2 regions of the Streptomyces sp. NPDC058373 genome follow, and region 2 is predicted to be linked to the other one. Evidence: riboswitches for the same ligand, from Rfam matches in the RefSeq annotation. Region 2 holds a riboswitch; the other holds the start of a gene.

Region 1 (14,903 bases), on a different contig from region 2:
GGGCCTGATCAGTACCTCCCGCTTCCCCCGCGGCGCCCCGGGCGGTACGGCCAGTTCGCCCCAGGGCGTGTCTGCCGCGCCGTCGGCCACGGTGGCCTCGACGAGGTTGTCGAAACCGAGGAACCGGGCCACGAACGCGTCGACCGGCCGCTGCCACACCTCCAGCGGCGTGCCCGACTGGGCGATGCGCCCCTCGCGCATCACCACCACCCGGTCGGCCAGGGCGAACGCCTCCCCCTGGTCGTGCGTCACCGCCAGCACGGTCGTCCCGAGGGTGGCGAAGAGCTCGCGCAGTTCCACCACGAGGCGCTCCCGAAGGCTGCGGTCGAGCTGACCGAGCGGCTCGTCGAGCATCAGCAGGCGCGGACGGGGCGCCAGCGCGCGGGCCAGGGCCACCCGCTGCTGCTCGCCGCCGGACAACGTGCTGACGGCGCGGCCCGAGGCTCCGGGCAGACCCACCAGCCGCAGCAGGTCCGCCACCCGGTCGCTCTGCTCCTGGCGCGTCGCCCCGTGCATTCGGGGCCCGAAGGCGATGTTGCCGCCGACGTCGCGCTGCGGGAAGAGCTGATGGTCCTGGAACATGAGCCCCACGGCGCGCCGGTGCGCCGGAACGCCTGCCTGGTCCCTCCCCTCCAGCAGCACCCGCCCCGCATCGAGCTCCTGGAGCCCCGCCACCGTGCGCAGCAGTGTGGACTTACCGCTTCCACTCGGCCCCAGCACGCAGACGATCTCGCCCGCATCCACCTGGAGGTCGACCGCGCCGAGCGCGGCGTGCGGCGCCCCGTCGAAGCGCACCGACGCCCCGTCCAGCTCCAGCAGCGGCGCCACGGGGCGCGCGGCGTCCCGCTCCGTCTGCGCGGCAGGCGCCTCGGTGCGGGTACGGTGCCCGTCCGCGCGCCGTGGTTCATCGGCCATCAGAACGCTCCGGTTCGGTCGAGTGGCGCCCCGGCGCTGCCCGTCCCGCGGGACGGCGGGCGGACCCGCTCCAGGAGCAGCAGCGAGACGACGCAGACGATCATGAGGATCGTGGACAGAGCCATGGCCTGTCCGTAGTTGAGGTCGCCGGCGCGGCCCAGCAGCCTGGCCACGGCCACCGGTAGCGTCGGGTTGTCGGGGCGCGCGATGAAGACGGTCGCGCCGAACTCGCCGAGCGACACGGCGAAGGCGAACCCGGCGGCGACCAACAGCGCCCGGCGTACCAGTGGCAGGTCAACCTCTCGCCAGGCCCGCCACGGTGAAGCGCCCAGGACGGCGGCCGCGTCGCGCAGGCGGCTGTCCACGGCGCGCAGCACGGGCAGCATGGTGCGCACCACGAACGGTACTCCGACGAGCGCCTGGGCGAGCGGGACCAGGATCCAACTGGCGCGAAGGTTCAGCGGGGGCTCGTCGAGGGCGATGAGGAAACCGAACCCCACCGTCACCGCGGACACCCCCAGCGGGAGCATCAGCAGAGCGTCGAATCCCCTGGTGAACCGCCCCGCACGCCGCGTCAACGCCGCGGCGGCGAGGCCCCCGACGACCAGCGCGATGAGGGTCGCCACGGCGGCGTACCGCAGGGAGTTGCCGATGGCGTCGACCGGCGGCACGAGGAACGCCCCGCCGTCAGCCGACGTGAGGGCGCGGAAGTAGCTCAGCCCGTATCCGCCCGGGGCGTCGAGAGCCCGCTCCACCAGGACCCCGAGGGGCAGCAGGATCAGTACGGCGACGGTGCCGAGCACGAAGCCCAGCAGGAGGCGGTGCCCCGCCCCGTGGACGCGCCGGACGGCTTGTGCCGCGTCGACCAGGCTCAGCGCGGTCTCGCGGCGCCGCACGGTCCAGGCGTGCACGGCGAGGATCGCCCCGACGGCAGCGAACTGCACCAGCGTGAGGACGGCGGCGGTGGGGAGGTCGAGGAGCTGCGCGGTCTGCCGGTAGATCTCCACCTCCAACGTCGCGAAGCCGGGCCCGCCCAGGATCTGCACGACACCGAACGAGGTGAACGTGAACAGGAAGACCATCAGGGCGGCGGCCGCGACGGCGGGCCCGAGGGCGGGCAGCGTGACGGTGCGCCAGGCCCGCAAGCGCGACGCGCCGAGCGTCCTCGCGGCTTCCTCCTGCCGCGGGTCGAGCTGTGCCCAGAGCCCTCCGACGGTACGCACCACGACGGCGTAGTTGAAGAAGACGTGGGCCAGGAGGATGGCCCAGACTGTGGTGTCCAGGCGCAGGCCCCACAGGTCGTCCAGCAGGCCGCCGCGTCCGAGGAGTGCCAGGAACGCGGTCCCGACCACCACCGTGGGCAGGACGAAGGGCACCGTGACCACGGCGCGCAGCAGCCCCTTGCCGGGGAACTCCAACCGGGCGAACACGTACGCGGCCGGCATGGCGACGGCCAGGGTCAGTGCTGTCGACGCGAGGGCCTGCCAGAGGGTGAACCAGAGCACCTGACCGATGTCCGGGTCGCCCAGTACGTCGCCCAGCGCGGCGAACTGCCAGGTCCCGTCCTGCCGCAGACCCCGGCCGACGATGGCGGCGACGGGGTACGCGAAGAAGAGCCCGAAGAAGATCACGGGGACGGCCATCAGGGCGGCTCGCGTCCAGCGGCCACGGCGCGCGCCACCTGCGGCGACGGCGCGACGACGCAGGCGCGGCCCGCCCCGTCGCGGACCGCGCGGGGTCTGCGCCGTGCCGCCCCCCGGACGACGGGCCTTGCCTGCCCCGTCCACCGCGGTCACGCCGCGGACGGGGCCGCTCTGGGGGCCGCGCGCGGCGCCCGGCGCGGCGTGCCGCTCCGTCACTTCACCACAAGCGAGGTCCACGACTTGACCCACGCCTCACGGTTGTCGGCGATCTTCTTCGGGTCCAGCGACCGCGCACGGTCCGCCTCCGCGCCGAACTCGGTGAACAGCTCGGGCAGCTTCGCGTCGTCCGCCACAGGCCGGACGAACATCTGCAGCGGCAGGTCCTCCTGGAACGTCCTGCCGATCAGGAAGTCCAGCAGCTTCTTCCCGCCCTCAGGGTTCTTCGCCCCGTCGAGGAGCCCCGCGAACTCGATCTGCCGGAAGCAGGTGTCGGTCAGCACCCCCGTGGGCGCCTCGTCGGGCTGAGGGTCGGCGTACAGCACCTCGACCGGCGGGCTGGACGCGTACGAGACGACGAGCGGCCGGTCGCCTCCGGCCTTCTTGCCTCCCGCGGAGCCCGAGAACTCCTCGTTGTACGCCTGCTCCCAGCCCTCGACGACCTTCACGCCATTGTCCTTGAGCTTCTTCCAGTACCCCTGCCAGCCTTCGTCGCCGAACTCGGCCGCGGTTCCGAGCAGGAAGCCGAGCCCCGGCGAGGACGTCGCGACATTCTCGGTGACCAGGAGGTTCTTGTACTTGGGGTCGGCGAGGTCCTCGAAGGTGCGTGGCGGATCGAGTTTCTTGTCGGCGAAGTAGTTCTTGTCGTAGTTGACGCAGATGTCGCCGGTGTCGATCGGTGTCACCCGGTGTTCCGCGTCGAGCTGGTACTCCTTCGAGACGCGGTCCAGCCCCTTCGCCTGGTACGGGGCGAAGACGCCGTTGTCGATCGTGCGGGAGAGCAGCGTGTTGTCGACGCCGAAAAGGACGTCCCCCTGCGGGTTGTCCTTGGAGAGAACGGCCTGGTTGACCGCCTGGCCGGCATCCCCGCTCTTCAGCACCTTGACGGTGTAGCCGGTCTGCTTCTTGAAGTCGGCCAGGACGTCCTTGGACACGTTGAACGAATCGTGCGTGATCAGGGTGACCTGCTTCGACTGTGCCTCGTCGGCGCCGCCGGAACCGCAGGCCGCCACGGCGACCAGGCCGAAACACGACGCCAACGCGGTCCTGGCGACGTTTCGTGTGGTGGGCACTGATTTTCCTCCTGGATAGGCCAGGAAGAGACGCGGCCTTGCCCTGGTGCCGGCGAACCGGCGCCAGGGCAAGGCGCAACAGCTTGAGTGGTCCGAACTTCCTACCCGGAATGACCCGGGCGAGGTTCAGAGGGTCTGCGGCCTTTACGTGCATCACGTGGTGCCGCACTCTCAGCGCTGTGGCGCTCCCCTGTCGGAATATGCATGTGTTCGAGGTCAGGATACTCGCGCGAGGGCCCCGTGACCGAACGGCGCCTCCGCCCCGTACAGAACGAAGACGACGCGGACGGGACGCTCAGCGCTCCGTCGCGGCGAGCTGCCCACAGGCCCCGTCGATCTCCTGGCCCCGGGTGTCGCGAACCGTCACCGGCACTCCGTGGGAGGCGATGGCCTCGACGAACGCCTTCTCGTCCTCGGGCCGCGAGGCGGTCCACTTGGAGCCCGGCGTGGGGTTGAGCGGGATCAGGTTGACGTGCACGCGCTTGTTCTTCAGCAACCGCCCGAGCAGGTCACCACGCCACGCCTGATCGTTGATGTCGCGGATCAGGGCGTACTCGATAGAGACCCGCCGTCCCGACTTCTCCGCGTACTCCCAGGCGGAGTCGAGGACCTCGCGGACCTTCCAGCGGGTGTTGACGGGAACGAGCGTGTCACGCAGTTCGTCGTCGGGCGCGTGCAAGGAGACGGCCAAGCGGCACTTGAATCCTTCGTCCGCGAAACGGTGGATGGCCGGGACCAAGCCGACGGTGGAGACCGTGATACCGCGCTGCGACAGCCCGAGACCGTCCGGCTCGGGGTCGGTGAGGCGCCTGATCGCGCCGGTGACCCGGTTGTAGTTGGCGAGGGGCTCGCCCATGCCCATGAAGACGATGTTGGACAGGCGGGCAGGGCCGCCGGGCACCTCGCCGTCCCGCAGTGCCCTCATCCCGTCGACGATCTGATGCACGATCTCGGCCGTGGAGAGGTTGCGGTCCAGCCCCGCCTGCCCCGTGGCGCAGAACGGACAGTTCATGCCGCAGCCGGCCTGGGACGAGATGCACATGGTCACCCGGTCCGGGTAGCGCATGAGTACCGACTCGACGAGGGTTCCGTCATGGAGCCGCCACAGGGTTTTACGGGTGGTGTCGTTGTCGCACGAGATGTGCCGGACCACCGACATGAGGTCCGGCAGGAGCTCGCTGCGCAGCTTCTCGCGGGAGCCGGCGGGGATGTCGGTCCACTCCGCCGGGTCGTGCGCGTAGCGCGCGAAGTAGTGCTGCGAAAGCTGCTTGGCGCGGAACGGCTTCTCACCGATCGCGGCCACGGCTTCCTTGCGCTCGGCGGGGGTGAGGTCGGCGAGGTGCCGCGGCGGCTTCTTGGCTCCGCGGGGCGCGACAAAGGTGAGCACTCCGGGTGCGGGCGGTGCCATGGGCGGAAGACTCCTCAGGACGGCGAAGGCCGGGGCACCCGCGGAGACGCGGCGCGGCATCGTCCGACGGTGCGGGGCAGGAAAAGGCCCGCTACTGGACGGCGCGGGCTCTTCCAGGGTAACCGGACTGCCGGGCGGTCCTTTCCCGCCGCCTTCCCGCCTCCGGGGCGCGCCCCGCACGGGGCGCGCGACCTGCGGAAACGCCCTGCGACGGGGCCAGGGACGGGGCGCCCGCACCGTTGTCCCAGGCGAGCCGAGCGCCGTGCGGCGCCCCCACCGTCGCGAGGCCCAACCTCCGCGGCATCACGCACGTCGCGCACGTCGCGCACGCGCCGCTTCACGCGCTTCACGTACGCCCCCCCGGAATCCGTAGCAGCGACTTCAAGCCCTGCCCCACCCGGCACAGCAGCACCGCAAAACGCCGGACGGGGCGGCACCCAGAGGCGCCGCCCCGTCCCCATCCACATCATCGGCCGGTCAGCCGGCTCCCACGAACAGCACCAGCAGCGCCCACACCACAGGCGCCGTCGGCAGCAGTGAGTCCAGGCGGTCCATGATCCCGCCGTGCCCCGGCAGCAGCGTGCCCATGTCCTTGATGCCGAGGTCCCGCTTGATCATCGATTCCCCGAGGTCACCGAGCGTGGCACTGACCGCGACTGCCAGCCCCAGCAGCAGCCCCTGCCACCAGGCTCCGCCATCGACCAGGAACTGCATGCACAGGGCACCGGCGACCATGGCAGCCCCGACCGCCCCGAACAGCCCTTCCCGGGTCTTCCCGGGGCTGATGCGGGGGGCCAGCTTGTGAGTGCCGAATCGCCAGCCGACGGCGTAGGCGCCGGTATCGGCGACCACGGTCAGGATGAGGAAGGTGATCACGCGCTGCGCACCGTCGTCGGCCGTCAGCATGAGCGCCACGAACGTCGCGAGGAACGGTACGTAGAACGTCGCGAAGACGCCCGCCGTGACGTCCTTCAGATATCCCTCAGGAGGCGCCGTCATCCGCCAGAGGAGCACGGCGAGCGCCGTGAGAGCCATGGCGACCCAGGCACCCTCGGGGCCCCACACATAGCCGGCGACGACCATGCCCGCCCCGCCCACGGCGAGCGGCACCAGCGGCGCGTGGATGTCCTTACGCTCCGCCAGGCGCGTGGTGAGCTCCCACAGGCCGACGACGACGGCGACCGCTATGACCCCGATGAACACCGCTTTCACGATGAACAGCGACGCGACGATCACCGCTCCAAGGCCGACGCCGACCCCTATCGCTGCGCCGAGGTCCCGCCCCGCGCTCTTCTTCTGCGGTGCGGGGGGCGGCGTGGCGGCGGGCATGGGCTCCTGCGGCGTCTCGTCACGGAACAGCGGTGCGCCCGGCCGGGCGCCGTCGGGTCGGCCGTCCCGCTTCCCACCGTCGGCAGGCAGGTCCGGCATTTCGGGCACGATGGGCATGGGCCGAGTCTGCTGGGCTTCATGGGCATCGTACGCGGGACCCGCCGTAGCGGCCCCCTGGACGGGTCCCTGGCCTGGCGTCGGCCACGGACCCGCGTACCCGGCATGCGACGGTGCGCCCCAGGAGGAGTCGTTCATCAGACTTCGAGCAGCTCGGCTTCCTTGTGCTTGAGCAGCTCGTCCACCTGAGCCACGTACTTGGCAGTGGTGTCGTCGAGTTCCTTCTCGCCGCGGCGTCCCTCGTCCTCACCGACCTCGCCGTCCTTGACCAGCTTGTCGATGGTCTCCTTGGCCTTGCGGCGGACGGCGCGGATCGAGATCTTCGAGTCCTCGGCCTTACCCTTGGCGACCTTGATGAACTCGCGGCGGCGCTCCTCCGTGAGCTCGGGGAACGACACACGGATGATGCGGCCGTCGTTGCTCGGGTTGACGCCGAGGTCCGAGTCGCGGATGGCCTGCTCGATGTTGCGCAGCGCGCTCGAATCGAACGGCGTCACGACAGCCATGCGCGGCTCCGGCACGGAGAACGACGCGAGCTGATTGATCGGCGTGAGGGCGCCGTAGTAGTCCGCCACGATCTTGTTGAACATCGCCGGGTGCGCACGGCCGGTGCGGATCGCGGCGAAGTCCTCCTTGGCGACCACGACGGCCTTTTCCATCTTCTCCTCGGCCTCGAGGAGGGTCTCTTCGATCACCACTTGCTCCTGCGTGTCTTGAGTTGGCCTGAGGACCCCCCGCACGGTGGTGGCTGTCGGGGGACGAAACAGGGCCGGCTGCGTCGTGTGTCTTCCCTGCACGGTGTCCGACCGGCAGGGCTTTGTCCATCCCCACGGGGGGACGCTGACGGGTCAGTCCCGGGCGCGCGGCTCGCCCACGAGCGTGCCGATCTTCTCACCCTTCACGGCCCGGGCGATATTGCCGGCCGCGAGAAGTTCGAAGACCAGGATGGGCAGCTTGTTGTCCCGGCACAGCGTGATGGCGGTCATGTCGGCGACCTTGAGGTCCCGGGTGATGACCTCGCCGTAGCCCAGGGCGTCGAACTTGACCGCGTCCGGGTTGGCCTTCGGGTCGGAATCGTAGACCCCGTCGACACCGTTCTTCCCCATCAGCAGCGCTTCGGCGTCGATCTCGAGCGCGCGCTGGGCGGCGGTGGTGTCGGTGGAGAAGTACGGCATGCCCATGCCCGCGCCGAAGATGACGACGCGGCCCTTCTCCAGGTGCCGCACCGCACGGAGCGGGATGTACGGCTCGGCCACCTGCCCCATGGTGATGGCCGTCTGGACCCGCGAGTCGATGCCTTCCTTCTCCAGGAAGTCCTGGAGCGCGAGGCAGTTCATGACGGTGCCGAGCATGCCCATGTAGTCGGAGCGCGCGCGGTCCATGCCCCGCTGCTGGAGTTCGGCGCCGCGGAAGAAGTTGCCGCCGCCGATCACCACGGCGATCTGTGCGCCGTCGCGGACCACGGCGGCGATCTCACGGGCGATGGCATGCACCACGTCGGGGTCGACGCCGAGCCCCCCGCCGCCGGCGAAAGCCTCGCCGGAAAGCTTCAGCAGGAAACGGCCGGCTCCTTTGCCGTCCTCGCTCCTGGCAGCACTGTCAACATTGCCCATGGGGTCTTCTCCTCGTACACATACGAAGGAGGCCATTGCCGGTGGATGCGGTATCCCGATCGCGGCAATGGCCTCCTCGTCAGATCTGCGGTCGTCCGGTGCGTCCGACGCGGCGCACCGTGGCGTCCGCTACCGGCCCCGTGAGGGCCGTATGTCGATCGCGGTACGGACTCAGATGCCGACCTTGATGCGCGCAAAGCGCTTCAGGCTGACACCGGCCTCGTCCAGGATCTTCTGGACGGACTTCTTGTTGTCCTTGGCGAAAGGCTGGTCGAGGAGTGTGACCTCCTTGAAGAAGCCGTTCACCCGGCCCTCGACGATCTTCGGAAGCGCGGCCTCGGGCTTGCCCTCGTTGCGCGAGGTCTCCTCGGCGACGCGACGCTCGTTCTCGACGACCTCGGCCGGCACCTCGTCACGCGAGAGGTACTTCGGCGAGAAGGCGGCGATGTGCTGCGCGACGTCCTTGGCGACCTCGGCGTTCTCCTTGTCGAGCTCGACGAGGACACCGATCTGCGGGGGCAGGTCAGGCATGGTGCGGTGCATGTACGCCGCGACGTAGCCGCCCGTGAACTGCGCGAAGCGGTCCAGGACGATCTTCTCGCCGAGGTTGGCGTTGGCCTCGTCCACGTACGCCTGGACCGTCTTGCCGGACTCGATCTCGGAGGCGAGCAGCGCCTCCAGGTCGGCCGGGGAGGTTGCGGCGATGTGCTGGGCGAGGGTGTTGGCGACGTGCTGGAACTTCTCGCCCTTGGCGACGAAGTCCGTCTCGCACTTCAGCTCGACGAGGACCCCGGAGGTGTGGTCGTCGGCGATGAGGGAGACGACGGCGCCGTTCTCGGCGGAGCGGCCCTCGCGCTTGGCGACGCCCTTCTGGCCCTTGACGCGGAGGAGCTCGACAGCCTTGTCGACGCTGCCCTCGGCCTCGTCGAGGGCCTTCTTGCAGTCCATCATGCCGGCGCCGGTGAGCTCGCGGAGCTTCTTGACGTCGGCGGCGGTGTAGTTCGCCATGGTGATGTGAATCTCTCTCGAAGTCTGGAAGATCTACGGGTGGACGGCGGGGGCTGGTCCAGCCCCCGCCGTCAGCAACCGATGAGGATCGGTCAGGCCTGCTCGGGCTCGACGGCCGCGGCGCCCGTGGCCTCCTCGGCAGCGGCCGGGGCCACAGCCTGCTCGGCGTCGGCGACCTTCTCCGTCTCGGCGGAGGTCTGCACCTCGGCGTCGACGGCGGGGGTCTCGGCCTCGGTGGCCTCGGCGGGCTTCTTGTCGCCCTCGAGCAGGTCGCGCTCCCACTCGGCCAGCGGCTCGCCGGCGGCCTTGTCGCCCGGCTTCGAGTCGCCGGTGGCGACGCCGGAGCGGGCGATGAGGCCCTCGGCGACGGCGTCGGCGATCACGCGGGTGAGCAGGGTGACGGAGCGGATCGCGTCGTCGTTGCCCGGGATCTTGTAGTCGACCTCGTCGGGGTCGCAGTTGGTGTCGAGGATCGCGACGACCGGGATGTGGAGCTTGCGCGCCTCACCGACGGCGATGTGCTCCTTCTTGGTGTCCACGATCCAGACGGCGCTGGGCACCTTCTGCATCTCGCGGATACCACCGAGGGTCTTCTCCAGCTTGGCCTTCTCACGCGAGAGGACCAGGAGCTCCTTCTTGGTGAGGCCGGAGGCGGCCACGTCCTCGAAGTCGATCTGCTCCAGCTCCTTGAGGCGCTGGAGGCGCTTGTAGACGGTGGAGAAGTTGGTGAGCATGCCGCCCAGCCAGCGCTGGTTGACGTACGGCATGCCGACGCGGGTGGCCTGCTCCGCGATGGCCTCCTGCGCCTGCTTCTTCGTACCGACGAACATCACCGTGCCGCCGTGGGCGACGGTCTCCTTGACGAACTCGTAGGCGCGGTCGATGTACGACAGCGACTGGAGCAGGTCGATGATGTAGATGCCGTTGCGCTCCGTGAAGATGAAGCGCTTCATCTTCGGGTTCCAGCGGCGGGTCTGGTGACCGAAGTGGACGCCGCTTTCCAGCAGCTCCCGCATCGTGACGACGGCCATGGCCGTATCTCCTTGAGTTCTCGGTTGCCGCGACCACCGGACGGCGGTCACGCCTGACGCCCCGCGCGCTGTGCCCTGAGGACCGAGGAGCGCGGACGCCAACCAGAGGGGTTGACGTCGGGGCGTGCGAAGTCGACCCGGTGACCCGGATCGCCATCAGAAGTGTACGGGACCGCCGACCCACCGGGTGACGCCGCTGTCCACAACCAGCCGGTAGTCCACAGATTCGGATCATGATCCACGAAATCGCCCGCAAAGAGCGACTGTGGGGCCATGAACACTGAGAGTTACGCACTTGCCCGCTTCGTCCGCCCGATCGCCCGGGCGGCCTTCAACCCACGCACCCGACGCACGCCTGCCAGTCCGGTCACGGGCGCCCTCATCCCTGCCCTCGAAAGGCCTGAGCGAGCATGGGCGGCCACGCACAGGGGCGGAGTCCTGGCCGCCCAGTTGTACTGGGCAGCGGCGCCCAGGTGCCGCGTCGGCCCCGCCGCCACCGTGCGGTCGACACCCCCGCGACACCTCGCGCTCACCCGCGCCGGGACGGTACTGCTCTGCGGAGCCCTCGCTCTGGCCCTGGCCGCGACAGCCAGAGCCGCCACCCCGGACCTCCTCACGCCGCCTAAGGCCGCTCCCAGCAGCGAGGACATCGCCGCCCATCCCGCTCCGCGCCTCCCCGACCCCGCCACGCAGCGTCCTCGACCCGACGCTGCCCCGGCGAAGCCCCGGCCCCGGCGGGCTGCTACGTCACGCCCGCAGGGCCAGGCTCGCCCGGCCGCCAGGCCCCACCGGGAGCGGTCCGACGCGCCCTCTCCTGCCGCCGTCCCCGGCAGCCGGTCATGGCCGGTCGGCGCCCGGCCTCGCGTCGTGCGCGGCTGGGAGCCGCCGGCGACCGATTTCGGGCCGGGCCATCGAGGAGTGGACCTGAGCGCCCCCGAGGGCACAACGGTGCGAGCGGCCGCTTCCGGACGCGTGTCCTTCGCCGGTCCGGTAGCAGGTCGCGGCGTGGTCGCCATCGAACTGGCCGACAGCGGCGACCCCCCTCTGCGCATCACGTACGAGCCGGTACGCCCTTTGGTGCGCGTCGGCGACGAAGTGGTGGCGGGGCAGCCGGTGGCCGTACTGGGGAGCAGTACTCATTGCCCGCACTCGTGTCTCCACTGGGGCCTGCTGCGTGGCAAGGAGTACCTGAACCCGCTCTCCCTGCTCCCCGAGTGGATGCTGCATCGCAGGCCTTCCCGCCTGCTGCCCGTGGCCGGAGTCCCGGAGCCGTCCGGCTCCGGCCGAGCGGCGGTCTCCGCAGCGCGGCCCGCGACGTACACAGGGGCGACGCACCGCCCGCACGCCGCACCGAGGAAGCAAAACCGGACGCATCCGGGCGACACCCACGCCGCCACGCGTTCCGCAGGGCGGACCGGACCCGCCGACTCCGCCCGCGGGCGCCCCGCTTCCACCGGCCCGCGCCGGGAGCGGGGACGGGCACGCCGTGGGCGCCTCAGCCGCGGACGCCGCCGAGGGCCATCGCCACGGTCGCCTCGATGATGGCCTGCGGGTCCTCGGCCGCCCCCAGTTCGATGCGCCGCACGGCCGCGTCGACCACGCCTTGGAGCAGCATGGCGGCGAGCCGCGGGCGGTCGTGCCCCATGCCCTCCAGGGCGTCCACCACGACGGTCACGAGCCCTCCGTGGGCCGCGCGGATCTTCTCCCGGGCGCCGGCGTCGAGCTCACTCGCCGAGATGGCCACGACGGCACGGTGCCTGCGGTCCCCGACCAGGGCGAGCTGCGTACGGACGTACGCCTCGACCTTGGCCTCCGGCGTGGCTTCGCGCTCCATGGCCACTTCGACCTCGGCGGCCCAGACAGGGATGTCGACCTCGCAGAGTTCCTCCACCACGGCCCCGCGCGAGCGGAAGTACTCGTAGACGGAGGACCGCGCCAGCCCCGTACGTTCGGCGAGCGCAGGAAAGGTGAGGGCGTCCGTACCGCCCTCGGACAGAAGGGACCTGGCGGCGTCCAGGAGGGCGCCGCGTTGCATCGACCGGTGCTCGGCCACGGAGGCCGCTCGAATCCTTGGCACGTTCCCACTGTACGGATGACGCGTACGCGGCGGCAGCCGGTACGCCCTCTTCGCGTGGGTCGCGCCGCTGGAATCTCTCTGCGCCCGCGTCGTGAGCTGGACGCCAGGAGCCCCGCGGCGCCGGCCCGGACCAGGCTCCCGCACCCGCGCCGCGCAGGCAGGGAAGGCTGGCAGCGCCGCCGTGGCCCCAGAGGGCGTCAGCGGCCGAAACTGGACAGTTTCGCCCGGAGCTGCAGAACCGATTTCGTGTGGATCTGACTCACTCTGCTTTCGGTCACACCCAGTACGTGGCCGATCTCGGCAAGGGTCAGGCCTTCGTAGTAGTACAACGTGACCACGGTCTTCTCGCGCTCCGGGAGAAGGTTGATCGCTCCGGCGAGCAGGCGGCGCAGTTCACGGTCCTCGGCGAGTTCGACGGGGTTGTCCGCGGAGGTGTCCTCCAGGGTGTCCATGATGCTGAGGCGGTCCCCGCCGCCTTCGCCACCGCCGTGGAGGAGTTCCTCGAGGGCCACCACGTTCGCCAGGGAGAGCTGGCTGAAAACCGCGTGGAGGTCCTCCACCGCGATGCCCATCTCGGCGGCCACTTCCGCCTCGCTGGGTGTGCGGTGCAGTTCGGCCTCCAGCGAGGCGTACGCGCGCTCCACGTTGCGAGCCTTCTGCCGGACGGAGCGGGGGATCCAGTCCAGGGCGCGGAGTTCGTCGATCATCGCGCCCCGGATCCGCGTGATGGCGTACGTCTCGAACTTGATCGACCGTTCCGGGTCGAACTTCTCGATGGCGTCGATCAGCCCGAAGATCCCGGACGAGACGAAGTCGGCCTGCTCCACGTTGGGCGGCAGGCCGACGCTCACGCGGCCCGCGACGTACTTGACCAGCGGGGAGTAGTGCAGGATCAGTTGCTCGCGCAGTCGTGCGTCGCCCGTGGCCTTGTAGGAGCTCCACAGCTCCTCAAGCGTGGAGGGAGCCTTGGGCCGCACGCTGCCGCGGGCGGCGGGAGGTCCTGCCGCCCGGTCAGACCCGGAGGTGTGCTGGGGCATTCGTCGCCTTGAGCCGTTCTGCCGTGAACTGGGGGAGATTGATGGTCCGATGGCGTGTCTGAGTCGAAATCCTTGCGAGCGTAACGTGACGAAGGGGTCGCGTTGAGCGAAGGGTACGGGGTCGGAGCGGGACATTTGCGCCCCACCGGGCGCCTCGCGCGCCCCGCCCGGCCCCGGTGCGACCAGCACACCGGGGCGGCGAACCTCGCAACAGCCAAGGTCATGGGGCATGATCCGGACAGCTAGGCACTTTAGCTACCGGATCGTCACAGGTCGGAAATCCGCCCGAAAGCGCCTGGCGTGTCAACTTCCAGTTCTTCCCTCTGCGTTCGACGTAGCCGAGAGCCATCAGTTCGTACAGGTTGCCGACCGTCTCGTCGACGCTGGTGGCCGCCGCACGCGCGATCTGTTCCAGGGCCCCGCCGGCGCCACCCGGTACGGCCTCCAGGGCCTGCCCCAGCCGCTCGGGCAGGAGGTCCCTGGGCAGCACCGGACCGGACTTGACGGGGGCCAGCTCCCCGATGCCACCGACGAGTTCGATGACGTCACCGGCGTCCGCCACCAGGTGGCCCTCACCGCGCAGCAGTTCGTGCACTCCCGCGGAGAGGCTGCTGGTCACGGGGCCGGGGACACCCATGGCGGCACGCCCCAGGCGCAGAGCGGCGCGTGCCGTCGACAGTGCCCCGCTGCGGTGGGCCGCCTCCACCACCACGGTTCCCCGCGTCAGTGCGGCGATGACGCGGTTGCGCAGGACGAACCTGCTCGGCGTCGGGTGTTCCCCCGGCGGCAACTCACTCACCACGAGGCCCTGTTCGGCGATCCGTGCGATGAGCTGGGCGTGTCCTCGCGGATAGGGGCTGTCGACTCCGGAGGCCAGGACCGCGACCGTGGCGCCGCCCGCGCCGAGGACCGCCCGGTGGGCCGCGCCGTCGATCCCGTACGCACCGCCCGAGACCACCACCCAGCCGCGCTCCGCCAGTCCGGCCCCCAAGAGGCCCGCGGCGTGCGCCCCGTAGTCGGTGCACGCCCTGGCGCCGACCAGCGCGACGGAACGGAGCGCCCAGAAGCGCAACCAGGGCGTACCACGCACCCAGAGCCCGACGGGCCGGGCATCGCCGAGGTCGTCGAGCTGAGCGGGCCACTCGGCGTCGCCGGGGCAGACGAACCGGGCTCCGGCCTCCCGTGCGACCGCCAGGTCGAGCTCAGGGCGGGCCTGCTGGGCCCGCAGCCGCAGCCCGGCCATCCTCCCCGCCGTAGCACCGGGGAGCGGCGGCCCTTCGCCGCGCAACCGGTCCAGCAGTGCCGCCGGGCCCATCGACCGCAGCCACTGGCCTCCTCGCGGGTCACCCGGTTCCAGGACTCGGGTCAGGCCGGCTCTGGCGAACCGGTCGGAGTCCTCCGTTCGTGCCTTCCGTTCGCTGCCGGTCGCCGGTCCC
Region 2 (14,903 bases):
GCCAGCCGCAGCTCGGCACGCCGGGCGAAGGCGCCGCTGATCAGAGGCGCCCCGACGCCCGCCGCCAGAAGGCCGACGGCCAGGAAGGCCCCGGCAGGCGGCAGCAGCCATGTCATGAAGAGGACGGAGGCGGCGGAGACCAGGGCGGCCCAGCCCGCCGGGAGCAGCCACCGCAGCCAGTAGTCCTGGAGGGCGTCCACATCGGCGACCAGACGGGAGAGCAGGTCGCCCCGGCGCGTGCCCCGCAGCCCGGAGGGGGCGAGACGCTCCAGCCTCCGGTACACGGCGACCCTGGTGTCCGCCAGCATCCGCAGAACCACGTCGTGGGAGACGAGGCGTTCGGCGTAGCGGAAGACGGCCCGGCCGATGCCGAAGGCCCGCGTCGCCGTCACCGCCATCATCAGGTAGAGCACCGGCGGCTGTTGGGAGGCCCGGGAGATCAGGTAGCCGGAGGTGGCCATGAGCCCGACCGCGCTGCCGAGCGCCAGGCCGCCCAGGAGGAGGGAGAGGAGGAGGCGTCCACGCTGGGGGCGTCCGGCGGCGCGTACCCGGGCCAGTGCGGAGCGCCGCATGGGCGGTTCCGGGGCCGAGTCGGTGTCCGCCGCCGATGTTTCACGTGAAACATCGCGCTGAGCCTCCGGAGACCGTGGCGTGGTTTCACATGAAACATCCGAGAAGCACCACTCCCACTCCTCGGGCGATGTTTCACGTGAAACATGGGCCCTTTCCTCGCCGACAACGCGGGCTTCAGCCCCGGCCGGCCCCCGAGGACTGACCGCCACCGTCATGGAGTCGGCCGCCGGGGCCACAGGGGCGCTCGCCGAGCCGACGCGCTGCACCGGCATGGCGTGCTCCGCCCCCTCGACCGCGGGCTTCGTCACCTCGTCCAGCCGCACCACGCGGTCGGCGGCGGCGAGCAGCGCGGGCCGGTGCACCACCAGCAGCACCGTCCGTCCTACGGCGAGCCGCCGTACCGCCTCGACGATGCCCTCCTCGCTCGTGCCGTCGAGCGACGCCGTGGGCTCGTCGAGCAGCAGGACCGGCCGGTCGGCGAGGAAGGCCCGTGCCAGCGCGACGCGTTGGCGCTGCCCGGCCGAGAGACCGGCGCCGTCCTCTCCCAACTCGGTCTGCGCACCCCGGGGCAGTCCGGCGACGAAGCTCTCCGCACCCGCCTGCCGGAGGGCGCGCGCCACTTCCGCGTCGGAAGCGTCGGGCCGGGCCAGCCGTACGTTCTCCGCGACGGTCCCGGCGAAGAGCTGCGGACGCTGCGGGACCCAGGCGATGCGCTGGTGCCACTGCTCCCGGTCGATCTCCGCCAGGTCGGTCCCGCCGACGGTGATCCGGCCCTCCGACGGGGTGACGAACCCCAGGACGGCCTGGAGCAGCGTCGTCTTGCCGCAGCCGCTGGGGCCGACGAGGGCCACCGTCTCCCCCGGCGCCACCGTGAAGTCGACCTCCCGTACGGCAGGGGCGCTCCGGCCCGGGTGGCGGACGGTCACTCCCTCGAAGGAGAGGGCGCCCGCGGGTGCGGCCCGCTTCCCGGTGTCCGGCAGAGGCGTCTCCAGTACGGCGAAGACCTCCTCGGCCGCGGCCAGCCCCTCCGCCGCCGCGTGGTACTGCGCGCCGACCTGTCGCAGCGGCAGGTACGCCTCGGGGGCCAGCACCAGGATGACGAGCGCGGCGTAGAGCTCCATGTCTCCGTGGACGAGCCGCATGCCGATGGTGACGGCCACCAGGGCCACCGAGAGCGTGGCGAGCAGTTCCAGGGCGAAGGAGGAGAGGAAGGCGATCCGCAGGGTCCGCAGGGTCGCCCTGCGGTAGTCGTGGGTGATGCGGCGGATCGACTCCGCCTGCGCCTTGGCGCGCCCGAAGACCTTGAGGGTGGGCAGTCCCGCGACCACGTCCAGGAAGTGGCCGGAGAGCCGGGACAGCAGTCCCCACTGCCGGTCCATCCGCGACTGGGTCGCCCAGCCGATGAGCGCCATGAAGATCGGGATGAGAGGGAGGGTGGCGACGATGATGGCCGCGGAGACCCAGTCCTCGGTGACGATCCGGGCCAGCACCGCCACCGGTACGACGACGGCGAGGCCCAACTGCGGCAGGTACCGGGCGAAGTAGTCGTCGAGAGCGTCCACGCCCCGGGTGGCGAGGGCGATGAGGGAACCGGTCCGCTGCCCCCCGAGCCAGCCGGGACCGAGCCGCCCGGCCCGCTCCACCAGCCGCATCCGCAGCTCCGAGGTGACGGCGGCGCTGGCCCGGTGAGCGGCGAGTTCGGTCAGCCAGGAGACCAGGGCGCGCCCGAGGGCGACAGCGGCCAGGGCCAGGAGCGGTGCGGTCAGGTCACCGGTGTCGTAGCGCTGCTCGAAGGAGGAGACGATCAGCTCGGCGAGGAGCATGGCCTGCGCGATGACCAGCCCGGCGCCGACCGCGCCGAGGACCACCACGGCGACGAGGAAGAACTTGGTGGCGCGGGCGTACCTGAGGAGTCGCGGGTCGATCGGTTTCACGTGAAACACCCTCCGGGGGCGGCCGGACGGCGGGGACGCCGCCCGGCGCGGAGGCTGGAGCCGGACGCTCCGGCCTCCGCGTGAGCGGTCAGTGGGCCTCGGCTATGTGGTGCGTGCCGATGCGCTTGCGGAAGACCCAGTACGTCCACCCCTGGTAGAGGAGGACCACAGGGGTCGCGATGCCCGCACACCAGGTCATGATCGTCAACGTGTACGGGCTTGAGGCGGAGTTGGCCGCGGTCAGGCTCCACGCCGGGTCCAGGGTGGAGGGCATCACGTCGGGGAAGAGCGAGACGAAGAGCATCGCCACCCCGGCGACGATGGTCAGCCCCGAGAGGGCGAAGGCCCACCCTTCCCGGCTCCTGGCCACGGCGACGAGAGCCGCGAGCAGCGCGCCGACGGCGATCACCAGCAGGACGGCCCCGGCGGGCTTCCCGTGGTCGGCCTGGGTCCAGAGGAGGAAGCCCACGGCGACCGCCGCGGTGACCACGCCGAGCCGCAGCGCCAGCTTGCGTGCCCGCTCCCGTATCTCCCCGACCGTCTTGAGCCCGGCGAACACCGTGCCGTGGAAGGTGAAGAGAGTGAGGGTGAGAAGGCCGCCGAGCAGCGCGTACGGGTTGAGCAGGTCGAGCACGCCGCCGACGTACTCCTTGTCGGCGTCGATCGCCACGCCGTGCACGATGTTGCCGAAGGCGACGCCCCAGAGGAAGGCCGGGAGCAGGGAGCACCAGAAGATGGCGTGCTCCCAGTTGGTCTGCCAGCGCTCATCGCTCCGCTTGGCCCGGTACTCGAAGGCGACCCCACGGACGATGAGGCAGACCAGGATGAGCAGCAGCGGCAGGTAGAAGCCGGAGAAGAGGGTGGCGTACCAGTCGGGGAAGGCGGCGAAGGTCGCGCCGCCGGCGCTCAGCAGCCACACCTCGTTGCCGTCCCAGACGGGTCCGATGGTGTTGATGAGGACCCGCTTCTCCCGCCGGTCGCGGGCGAGCAGTCTGGTGAGGACCCCGACTCCGAAGTCGAAGCCTTCCAGGAAGAAGTAGCCGGTCCACAGGACGGCGATCAGGACGAACCAGACGTCGTGGAGTTCCATACCTCAGCGCTCCCTCAGTACGAGAAGGCCATGGGGCGGTCGGCGTCGGACGCGTCGCCGCCGATCTGCTTGGGCGGATTGAGGTCGGCCTCCGTCAGCTCGGGCGGTCCGGCCTTGACGTACTTCACGAGCAGCCTGACCTCGATGACGGCGAGGACCGCGTAGAGCAGGGTGAAGATGAGCATCGAGGTGAGGACTTCGCCCTGGGAGACGCCGGGGGAGACGGCGGCGGAGGTGCGCAGGACGCCGTAGACGGCCCAGGGCTGGCGGCCCGTCTCGGTGAAGATCCATCCCCAGGCGCTGGCGATCAGTGGGAACGCGAGCGTCCAGAGGGTCAGGCGCCAGTAGAGGCGGCTGAGCCGGGGGCCGAGCACCTTGTTGCGGAAGAGCACGAGGTTCGGTACCTCGTCCTCGCCGGTCCGCAGGTGAGGGGGGAGAAGGAACCTCTTCCGGGTGAGCCAGAGCCCGAGCAGCCCGACGCCGAAGGAGGCCATGCCGAACCCGATCATCCAGCGGAAGCCCCAGTAGGCGACCGGGATGTTGGGCCGGTAGTCGCCGGGTCCGTACTTCTCCTGGTACTCGGCGTTCATGTCCTTGATGCCGGGCACGTGGTCGGTGAAGTTGTTGTGGGCGAGGAAGGAGAGGAGGCCGGGTACCTCGACGGCGACCACGTTGTGTCCCTTGTCGACGTCGCCGACGGCGAAGAGGGAGAAGGGAGCCGGCCCCTCGCCCTCCCAGAGCGCCTCGGCGGCGGCCATCTTCATCGGCTGCTGCTCGTACATGATCTTGCCGAGGGTGTCGCCGCTGACCGCGGTGAGCAGTCCGCCGACGGCGATGGTGACCAGGCCGAGGCGGAGCGAGAGCCGCATCGAGTCGATGTGCTTCTTCCGCATCAGGTGGTAGGCCGCGATGCCCGCCATGAACGCGCCGCCGGTGAGGACGGCCGCGGCGATGGTGTGGAAGAACTGCGCCAGCGCGGTGTTCTGGGTCAGCACGAGCCAGAAGTCGGTGAGTTCGGCGCGGCCGGTGACCTCGTCGATGCGGTAGCCGACGGGGTGCTGCATCCAGGAGTTGGCGGCCAGGATGAAGTACGCGGAGAGGATGGTGCCGATCGAGACCATCCAGATGCAGGCGAGGTGGATCTTGGGCGGCAGCTTGTCCCAGCCGAAGATCCACAGGCCGATGAAGGTCGACTCGAAGAAGAAGGCGATCAGCGCCTCGAACGCCAGCGGGGCACCGAAGACGTCCCCGACGAAGCGCGAGTAGTCCGACCAGTTCATGCCGAACTGGAACTCCTGGACGATGCCGGTGACGACTCCCAGGGCGATGTTGATCAGGAAAAGCTTGCCCCAGAACTTGGTCGCCTTGAGGTACTTCTCCTTGCCTGTCCGCACCCATGCGGTCTGGAGCCCGGCGGTCAGTCCGGCGAGCGAGATCGTCAGGGGGACGAAAAGGAAGTGGTAGACGGTCGTGATGCCGAACTGCCAACGCGACAGGGTTTCCGGCGCCAGTGCAAGATCCACGTCTCCTCCTTGGATCACCCGCGAACGGCGTCCACTTCGCCCCCTTGATCCACCGCAAAGAGGCGGAAAACGGGATGCGCTTGTGAACGCGTTCACATTCACAAGCATTATGTCCTACCACCTGACAAGCGAAAGAGGCGGGGCCCCCTTATCGGGAACCCCGCCTCCAGGCAGCCGGTCGGCCGCTCGCGTCAGCCGTTCTTGCGGAAGCCCTCGGCCGCCTTCAGGAACAGATCGTTCGCCTCGGTCTCGCCGATGGTCACGCGCACGCCCTCCCCCGCGAACGGCCGGACCACGACCCCGGCCTGCTCGCAGGCGTGGGCGAAGTCGACCGTCCGCTCCCCCAGCCGCAGCCACACGAAGTTTGCGTGCGTCTCCGGCACCGTCCACCCCTGCTCCTGGAGGTCGGCGACCACCCGGGTCCGCTCGCCGACCAGCGCGCCGACCCGCCCCAGCAGCTCGTCCTCCGCGCGCAGCGAGGCCACCGCCGCGTCCTGCGCGAGCTGGCTCACACCGAAGGGGACCGCCGTCTTCCGCAGGGCCGCCGCCACCGGCTCGTGGGCGACGGCGAACCCGACCCGCAGGCCGGCCAGCCCGTACGCCTTCGAGAAGGTCCGCAGCACCGCGACGTTCGGGCGGTCGCGGTAGAGCTCGATGCCGTCCGGCACCTCGGCGTCGCGGATGAACTCGCGGTACGCCTCGTCCAGCACGACCAGCACATCGCTGGGGACCCGGTCGAGGAAGCGCTCCAGCTCGGCCCGGCGGACCACGGTGCCCGTGGGGTTGTTGGGGTTGCAGACGAAGATGAGCCGGGTGCGGTCGGTGATCGCCGCCGCCATCGCGTCCAGGTCGTGCACCTCGCCGGAGTCCAGCGGCACCTGAACCGACTTCGCCCCGCTGATCTGCGTGATGATCGGGTACGCCTCGAACGACCGCCATGCGTAGATCACTTCGTCGCCCGGGCCCGAGGTGGCCTGGAGCAGCTGCTGCGCCACACCGACCGATCCCGTACCGGTCGCCACGTGCTCCCGCGGCACACCGAACCGATCAGCCAGCTCAGCCGTCAGTGTGGTGCACGCCATGTCCGGGTACCGGTTGATCTGGGCGGCCGCCGCCAGCGTGCTTTCCAGGACACCGGGGAGCGGCGGGTACGGGTTCTCGTTGGAGGACAGCTTGTAGGCCGCCGGGCCCTCCGAGGCGGAGGCGGGCTTCCCGGGCTTGTAGGCCGGAATGCCCGCCATCTCCGCACGCAACGTGGGGGTCGACTCGCTCACCGCGGTCCTCCTCATGATCATCGGTTCGAATACTTCTCACCTTATGAGGATTGGGCTTCCCGGCGCAGGGCCTCGGGCACAGGACCACGGTCCGTGGTCTGCCGCACACCGAGCGGAGCGACCTGAGGGGGCGCGCGAAAATCCGTCGCACGCCGGTGGCCTGCGCCGTGGCGCGCATCCCTCGTGAAGGTGAGTTGGAGGTCGGCCGCTGCCTCTTCCGATAAGCGGGACCATTCCTTCCGGGCATCCGAACCATCGGGTCGAATCCGCCAACTACCTGGCAATACATCAGCGTTGGCCCGTGATGACCATGCAGAAACGTCACCGTCAACGTCTGCATATGCACCCGGGCCACCCGCCTCCATGAGCCCTACTATCGGCTCGCCATGACAGCAGCAGGGGAGCACCAGGTGAGCCGAGCGGATACGACCCGCCGGGGGAGCCGGCCAGTGCGAGCCGGCATCAGAGATGTGGCCGCCGCCGCCGGCGTCTCCATCACGACCGTGTCCGACGCCCTCAACGGCAAGGGGAGACTGCCGGATGCCACCCGCCGCCACGTCCGGGAGGTGGCCGAACGACTGGGCTACCGTCCCTCGGCGGCGGCCCGCACCCTCCGTACGGGCAAGTCCGGCCTCATCGGTCTGACCGTAACCACGTACGGGGATGAACCTTTCACCTTCACGGAGTTCGCCTACTTCGCGGAAATGGCCAGAGCCGCCACCTCCGCCGCGCTCGCCCGCGGCTACGCCCTGGTGATCCTCCCCGCGACCTCCCGCCTCAGCCCCGTCGACGTCTGGTCCAACGTGGCGCTCGACGGCACCGTGGTGGTCGACCCCGCCGACGACGACCCGGTGGTACGCGAACTCGCCCGCCAGGGCCTGCCCGTCGTCTCCGACGGACGGCCGGCGGGCTCCCTTCCCGTCACCGCGTGGGTCGACAACGACCACGAGGCCGCCGTCCTCGACATCCTCGACCACCTCGCCGCGGCGGGGGCCCGCCGTATCGGGCTGCTCACCGGCACCACCACGGACATGTACACCCGCCTCTCGACCTCCGCCTACCTGCGCTGGTGCGCCCGGATCGGCCAGGACCCGGTGCTGGAGGCGTACCCCGCGCACGACCCGTGCGCCGGCGCCGTCGCCGCCGACCGGCTGCTCGCCCGCCCCGACCGGCCCGACGCGGTCTACGGGCTCTTCGACCCCAACGGCACCGACCTCCTCGCCGCCGCCCGCCGCTACGGGCTGCGCGTCCCCGACGACCTCCTCCTGGTCTGCTGCAGCGAGTCCACCGTCTACGCCAGCACCGAGCCGCCCGTCACCACGCTCTCCCTCAAACCGCGCCGGATCGGCACCGCGGTGGTCCAGCTCCTCATCGACGCCATCGAGGGAATCAACCAGGATCAGCCCGTGGAACAGGTGATACCGACCGAGCTGATCGTCCGCACCTCCTCGATGCGGCGCTCTCCGAGCATCACCGTCAATCCGCCCCGCTCCTCCGGACAGGGGTGAGCGACACGGCCAGGCGCCGGGGAAAAGTCCTCCCAATTCGGAAGGAATCCCCGGTGAACAGCGGTCTCGGCGTTATTCACCACCCCTGGTGCACCACACAGCGCGATCCTCATTCCTATGATGGGCGGACGACACCGCGGGCCGCTGCGACCAGGCAGTCCGAACCGGTGCAGAGGCGGCGCGATGGTGGTGGAGGGGTCGATGACTCAGGGGGCCAGTCAGGGACCCACGGTGCGCACGGCGACACTGCGTGACTTCCGGGTACCGGCATACGTCCAGCAGGCGGGGCCTCCGGCCGCGTCCACGCCCTCCGACGCGGAGCCGCCGGACGGCTACACCCCGACCCAGCGAGACCTGCCGGTCATCAACCGGGGCGACACCGTGCAGGTGGTCGTCGCCCCCGAGGAGACCGCCCCGCGCGCGACCGCCGACGGGCTCGGACCGCTCTACGCGGTGGGCGACGTCCACGGTTACCTCGACGAGCTGCTCGCCGCGCTCCAGGCCCAAGGGCTGGTCGACGCCGACGGCAACTGGTCGGCGGGCAACGCCCGGGTCTGGTTCCTGGGTGACTTCACCGACCGCGGTCCCGACGGGATCGGCGTGATCGAGCTGGTCATGCGGCTCTCCGCGGAGGCCGCGGCCGCCGGGGGCTACTGCAAGGCCCTGATGGGCAACCACGAGCTCCTGCTGCTGGGCGCCAAGCGGTTCGGCGACACCCCGATCGACTCCGGCGCCGGCACGGCCACCTTCCAGGCCGCCTGGCTCCTCAACGGCGGGCAGAAGAGCGACATGGAGCGGCTGGAGGACCACCACCTCCAGTGGATGTCCCGCCTGGACGCCATCGTGGAGGAGGACGACCACCTGCTCCTCCACTCGGACACCACGGCCTACCTGGACTACGGCGACTCCATCGAGGCGGTCAACGACACCGTCCACTCCATCCTCACCCGCAACGACGCCGACGAGTGCTGGGACCTCTTCCGCAAGTTCACCAAGCGGTTCGCCTTCCGCGACGAGGGCGCCTCGGCCGCCCGCGAACTGCTCGGCGTCTACGGTGGCCGCCGCGTCGTCCACGGCCACAGCCCCATCCCCTACCTGCTCGGGGAATCCGGCTCCGAGGACGGGTCCCCCGACAGCGGCCCGCAGATCGACGGTCCGCACGTCTACGCCGACGGGCTGGCCGTCGCCCTCGACGGCGGCGTCACCATGGCCGGGAAGCTCCTGGTCAGCGGCCTGCCGCTCGCGGACTGAGCCGACGGGGCCGGTCCCCGGGTACGCGACGCTCCGCCCGCGGGACAGGCCCGGTGCCCGGTCGGTCCGCTTCCGGGATTGCTCCTGGGCGCCCCGCGGCCTACGCCCGCGCGCTCCTGGTGAACCGGCCTGACCCGCCCGGTTTCCGGCCTCCCGCGGCGCCGCTCCCCCCGCCGAGAGCCGCGCCACCCGCCGCCACCGGCCACCGCGCCGCCCACCCCGCGCGCACCGGGCGGACGCGCCGGGCGACGGCGCCCGCGTCCCTGAATTCCGCAAAGTCCCTGTCATCGCAGGCCGTTACCGCTCTACCATCGGAATATCCGTAGCAGGCTCTCCTCCGTTTCCACCGACCCGCCCGCGACGTCGCGGGCGGCGATGCCCTACGGACACCTCGGGGGATGCACATGAACAGCGCTCCGCACCTGCTGAACGAGGACCGCGCCGCGTACGAGCGGCTCCTCGACGACGCCCTGCGCACCATCACCCACGGCAACGGCGGCCGGACGACAGCCGCCGGGCCCGGAGGACGGATCCCCGTCCCCGAACTGCGCCGCCTCGCGCTGGGCGGCACCGCCGTGATCACCGCGGCCGCGGCGACCGAGTACCGCCATCTCCTCTCCCTGCGCGAGGAACTGGGAGAGGCCACCAGCGCGGCCGGCTCCACCACCGGCGACGATCCTTCCTCCACGCGCCCCGGCGGCACCGGGCTCACCACCGCCGTCAGCCAGATGACCGAGGCCGCCGGCGCCGGCGCCCTGGCCGTCCTGGCGGTCCTCGCACCGCTCCTCGCGGGCACCGCGGCGTTGATCTTCCTGCTGGTCGGCTACGCCCTGCGGATGCTGGACCCCGCTCCCGCGCTGTCGCAGACCCTGCTCACGACGGGCTGGGTGTTCGCCGCGTTCGCGGCGGCCGCCCTGTTCGCCGCAGGGCTCGCCCTCCTGCTGACCGCCCACCGGCACAAGGCGCTCTTCCCGACGGCTCCGGTTCCCGCCGACCCGCTCCGGCGCGAGGTGCAGCGTGCCTCCGACGCCTGGGAGCGGGCGCTCACCGAGCGGGGCATCCTGCCCTTCCTCCACACCACGCTCGCCGAGGCGTCGGCGGCGAAGCCCGGGCCGACGCCCGGGAGCGAGGTGGAGGTTCCGGGACGCAGGTCGCCCGGCGAGGCGGACCCGGACCGCATGCCCCACCTCGGCTATGGCCGGCCCAGCTTCAGCAGCCCGGCGGAGAGCGGCACCGAGCGACCCGACTCCCGACCCTCCTACCAGAGCCCGCGGTTCGGCAGCCCCGACTTCCGTGGGCAGGATGGCGAGGGTCCTGGGCACGGGTGAACCGGCGACGGCCGGAGCGGCCGGTCGGGGGCCTCGCGCCCGACCGGCCGCTCGCCTGTTTCACGTGAAACATCGGCATGGGTGATGTTTCACGTGAAACATCGACCGCTGGGGTGTTTCACGTGAAACATCCTCGCGGGTCTCCCGCGCGCCTCAGTCCGCCAGGGGCAGATAGACCCGGTTGCCGGACTCCGCGAACTCCTTCGACTTCTGGAGCATCCCGGCCTCGATCTCCTCCTGCGAGGCTCCCGGGTCGGCCGCGTCACCGAAACGGGTCGCGATGTCCTGGCTGATCTTCATCGAGCAGAACTTCGGCCCGCACATGGAGCAGAAGTGGGCCGTCTTGGCCGGCTCGGCCGGGAGCGTCTCGTCGTGGAACTCCCGCGCGGTGTCCGGGTCGAGCGCCAGGTTGAACTGGTCCTCCCAGCGGAACTCGAAGCGCGCGTCCGAGAGGGCGTCGTCCCAGTCCTGCGCGCCCGGATGGCCCTTGGCGAGGTCGGCCGCGTGGGCCGCGATCTTGTAGGTGATGACGCCGGTCTTCACGTCGTCCCGGTTGGGCAGGCCGAGGTGCTCCTTGGGGGTGACGTAGCAGAGCATCGCCGTGCCCCACCAGCCGATCATCGCCGCGCCGATGCCCGATGTGATGTGGTCGTAGGCGGGGGCGATGTCCGTGGTGAGCGGGCCGAGCGTGTAGAACGGCGCCTCCTCACAGATCTCCTGCTGGAGGTCGATGTTCTCCTTGATCTTGTGCATGGGCACATGGCCCGGGCCCTCGATCATGGTCTGCACGCCGTGCCGCTTGGCGATCGTGTTCAGCTCCCCGAGCGTGCGGAGTTCGGCGAACTGCGCCTCGTCGTTGGCGTCCGCGATCGATCCGGGCCGCAGGCCGTCACCGAGCGAGTAGGTGACGTCGTAGGCCGCGAGGATCTCGCAGAGCTCCTCGAAGTGCGTGTACAGGAAGCTCTCCTGGTGGTGAGCGAGGCACCAGGCAGCCATGATCGACCCGCCGCGCGAGACGATGCCGGTCTTGCGCCGCGCGGTCAGCGGCACGTAGGCGAGCCGGACCCCCGCGTGGACCGTCATGTAGTCGACGCCCTGCTCGGCCTGCTCGATGACGGTGTCCTTGTACACCTCCCAGGTGAGCTCCTCGGCCTTGCCGTCGACCTTCTCCAGCGCCTGGTAGAGCGGCACGGTGCCGATCGGCACGGGGGAGTTGCGCAGCACCCACTCGCGGGTGGTGTGGATGTTCCGGCCGGTCGAGAGGTCCATGACGGTGTCCGCGCCCCAGCGGGTCGCCCACGTCATCTTCTCCACCTCCTCCTCGATCGAGGAGGTGACCGCCGAGTTGCCGATGTTGGCGTTGACCTTCACCAGGAACCGCTTGCCGATGATCATCGGCTCGATCTCCGGGTGGTTGATGTTGGCCGGGAGGACGGCCCGGCCCGCGGCGATCTCGTCCCGGACGGTCCGGGGGTCGAGGTTCTCCCGGATGGCCACGTACTCCATCTCGGGGGTCACCTCGCCGCGCCGCGCGTAGGCGAGTTGCGTCACCGTGCGGCCGGGGACGGCCCGGCGGGGCTTGCGGGGTCGGCCGGGGAAGACCGCGTCGAGGTTGCGCAGCCCACCGCGCGGGCTGGTGTGCTTGATGCCGTCGTCCTCGGGACGGACGGGGCGCCCGGCGTACTCCTCGGTGTCGCCGCGAGCGGTGATCCAGTGCTCGCGGAGCGGCGACAGACCCCGCCGGACGTCGGTCTCCACCGCCGGATCGGTGTACGGCCCGGAGGTGTCGTACAGGGTGACGGCGTTTCCGTTGGTGAGGTGCACCTGGCGGACCGGCACGCGCAGATCGGGCCGGGAGCCCTCGATGTACGCCTTGTGCCAGCCGATGGACTTCCCGGCCTCGTTCTTCGGTTCCGAGGCAGGCGTGCGTGCGTCCTGTGTGGTCATGAGACCTACTCCCTACGCCGGCATTACCCGGTAACAGGTTCGGCGGTCGACGCAGCGATGTCCCTGGTGACGACCGGTTTTGACGACCGGTCGCCCAGCGGAGGTCAGCGCCCTCTCAGCCCGGTGCTCCGAGCTCCCGCGTGTACAAAGGTGGCCCCACGCTAACGCCCTGTCGGCCGTGCTGAACAGTGGGCCTCGCCGACTCTTGCGATGATCGACCCGTGACCTCGACGACGCCACCGCCTCCGCCGCCCTCGCAGCCCCCCTCGGGCGGCCCGCCGTCCGGCCCCGGGGGGCACGACGGGGAGCCGCCGACGGGCGGCCACGGGCACTCCCACAGCCACGGCCCGGCCGCCCCGGTCTCCAAACACCTGCGAAAGGTGATCGCGGCCGTCCTGATCCCGTTCGCCGCCGCCGTTGTGGTGGGGTTGCTCGTCCTCTGGCCCGGTGGCGCTCCCGCGCATGAGCGGACCGGTGTCGGCATGGACCGGCAGACGGAGCAGGGCTCGGTCACCCAGGTGGAACAGGTCGACTGCGCCGATGTGAACGTCTCCCAGCCCCCGCCCAACGGCGACACCTCCACTCCGGAGGGCCGGTCCGCGCAGGAGCAGGCGACCGGGCAGTGCGAGAAGGCCACCGTCGAGGTGACCTCCGGGCCGCACGCGGGCCGGACCTTCACCGAGATCGTGCAGCCCGACGCCTCCCGGAAGCTGAGCCAGGGGCAGGGCGTGGTGGTCGCCTACGCTCCGGACGCGCCGGAGGAGCTCCAGTACTCCGTGACCGACGTGGACCGGAAGTTCCCCCTGGCCCTGCTGGCCGCGATCTTCGCCGTGGCCGTGGTGCTGGTGGGCCGGATGCGGGGGCTGATGGCGCTGGTCGCTCTCGCCGCGAGCTTCGCGCTGCTGACGCTCTTCATCCTGCCGGCGATCCTGCAGGGCTCGAACCCGCTGGTGGTGGCGGTGATCGGCGCCAGCGCCATCATGCTGATCGCCCTGTACCTCTGCCACGGGCTGACGGCGAGAACCTCGGTGGCGGTACTCGGCACGCTGGTGTCGCTGCTCCTGATCGGCGTGCTCGGCTCGCTCTTCATCGGCTGGGCGGCCCTGACGGGCAACACGGACGACAACACCGGGCTGATCCACGGGCTCTACCCGGAGATCGACATGAGCGGCCTGCTGCTGGCGGGCGTCATCATCGGCTCCCTCGGCGTCCTCGACGACGTGACGGTCACCCAGACCTCGGCTGTGTGGGAGCTGCACCAGGCCGACCCGACGATGGGCTGGCGCAAGCTCTACCGGGCCGGGATCCGCATCGGCCGGGACCACATCGCCTCCGTGGTCAACACCCTGGTGCTGGCCTACGCGGGCGCGGCGCTGCCGCTGCTGCTGCTCTTCTCCATCGCGCAGAGCAGCGTGGGCATGGTCGCCAACAGCGAGCTGGTGGCGGAGGAGATCGTACGGACGCTGGTGGGCTCGATCGGCCTGGTGGCCTCGGTCCCGGTGACGACGGCGCTGGCGGCGCTGGTGGTGTCGGCGGACAAGGACACAGGGGGGCCCGTGGGCAACGCTCCGGCGGCGCGCGGCGGCAGGGGGCGCCGGAGGAAGCGCTGAGGCGGGGGCCGGGAGCCGGGCTCGGTCCGGCCCGGCCCGGCCGTTCAGCCGGCGCTCTGCTCCTCGGTGAGGATGCGGCTCAGGGCGTCGTCGAGGTGCGTGTCGAAGTCCGCGTGCGCCCGCTCGCTGCCGAGCGGGACCAGCCGGTCGGTGCGGTCGAGGAAGGCGAGCAGCGGCGCCTTCCCGGCCCGGAAGAGCGCCTGCTCGGAGCCGACCTGGAGGGTGATGTGCACCTCTCTGGTGGCCTCCTGTCCGACCGGGGAGACCCGCACGTCGCCGTCGCCGGCGGCGTCCAGGACCCCGTCGACCAGCAGCTCACGGCCGAAGACCCAGGTGACAGGGGCGTCCCCGGGGAGGTGGAACGTCAGCCGCACCGCGTACGGATCGACGGTCTCGTACCGCAGCTCCACCGGGATGCGGAAGGCGAGCTCCTCGGAGACGAGGAAGCTCATCATGACCTCTGCCTGTACTGACTCGCGCATGGACTACCCCGCCAGTTGCCGCCACGTGGCCGAAATCCGTCCCGGCCCTTCATGGCATCTTGCAGAACGCCATCATTGGATCACAAGGAGTGAGTTTTCAGATGCTGATAGAGAATCGGAGTCGCCGCAGGATGCTGCCGACGTCCCGGTGCAGGAGTTGCGTGGTGACCCGCAGGCGGTCGGTCTGAGCCGCGGGGAGGGAGACGGCCATGACGGCGGCGGTGGACCCGACGGTGATCGGCACCGCCGCACAGGCCACGCCGAGCGCGTACTGCTGGTATTCCACGACCGGCTGCATGCGCTCGGTCGCGGCCAGGCGGCGCAGTAACCGCTGGCTGTCGGGGACCGAGTACGGGGTGAGCGGCTGGACGGGGTGGCGGGAG

The links. A riboswitch is a leader RNA that binds a small molecule or an ion and turns the genes downstream of it on or off. The one in region 2 is predicted to bind thiamine pyrophosphate.
Region 1: linked by a shared signal. The riboswitch ahead of ACFWMZ_RS13065 (thiamine ABC transporter substrate binding subunit) and the one ahead of thiC (phosphomethylpyrimidine synthase ThiC) in region 2 are both predicted to bind thiamine pyrophosphate.

The regions. Positions count from the first base shown of each region.
Region 1 is NZ_JBHXJE010000017.1:23,785-38,687, reverse strand. It holds gene ACFWMZ_RS13075 (ABC transporter ATP-binding protein) at 1-915, opposite strand, end outside; gene ACFWMZ_RS13070 (ABC transporter permease) at 915-2,558, opposite strand; gene ACFWMZ_RS13065 (thiamine ABC transporter substrate binding subunit) at 2,771-3,847, opposite strand; TPP riboswitch at 3,928-4,049, opposite strand; gene rlmN (23S rRNA (adenine(2503)-C(2))-methyltransferase RlmN) at 4,143-5,255, opposite strand; gene ACFWMZ_RS13055 (phosphatidate cytidylyltransferase) at 5,733-6,839, opposite strand; gene frr (ribosome recycling factor) at 6,839-7,396, opposite strand; gene pyrH (UMP kinase) at 7,550-8,314, opposite strand; gene tsf (translation elongation factor Ts) at 8,486-9,322, opposite strand; gene rpsB (30S ribosomal protein S2) at 9,415-10,353, opposite strand; gene ACFWMZ_RS13030 (peptidoglycan DD-metalloendopeptidase family protein) at 10,627-11,895, shown strand; gene ACFWMZ_RS13025 (TetR/AcrR family transcriptional regulator) at 11,849-12,406, opposite strand; gene whiG (RNA polymerase sigma factor WhiG) at 12,628-13,467, opposite strand; gene dprA (DNA-processing protein DprA) at 13,688-14,903, opposite strand, start outside.
Region 2 is NZ_JBHXJE010000020.1:66,140-81,042, forward strand. It holds gene cydD (thiol reductant ABC exporter subunit CydD) at 1-2,507, opposite strand, end outside; gene cydB (cytochrome d ubiquinol oxidase subunit II) at 2,596-3,597, opposite strand; gene ACFWMZ_RS14595 (cytochrome ubiquinol oxidase subunit I) at 3,612-5,120, opposite strand; gene hisC (histidinol-phosphate transaminase) at 5,312-6,394, opposite strand; gene ACFWMZ_RS14605 (LacI family DNA-binding transcriptional regulator) at 6,781-7,902, shown strand; gene ACFWMZ_RS14610 (metallophosphoesterase) at 8,086-9,153, shown strand; gene ACFWMZ_RS14615 (hypothetical protein) at 9,552-10,481, shown strand; gene thiC (phosphomethylpyrimidine synthase ThiC) at 10,635-12,428, opposite strand; TPP riboswitch at 12,421-12,578, opposite strand; gene ACFWMZ_RS14625 (YibE/F family protein) at 12,650-14,038, shown strand; gene ACFWMZ_RS14630 (SsgA family sporulation/cell division regulator) at 14,083-14,520, opposite strand; gene ACFWMZ_RS14635 (IclR family transcriptional regulator) at 14,618-14,903, opposite strand, start outside.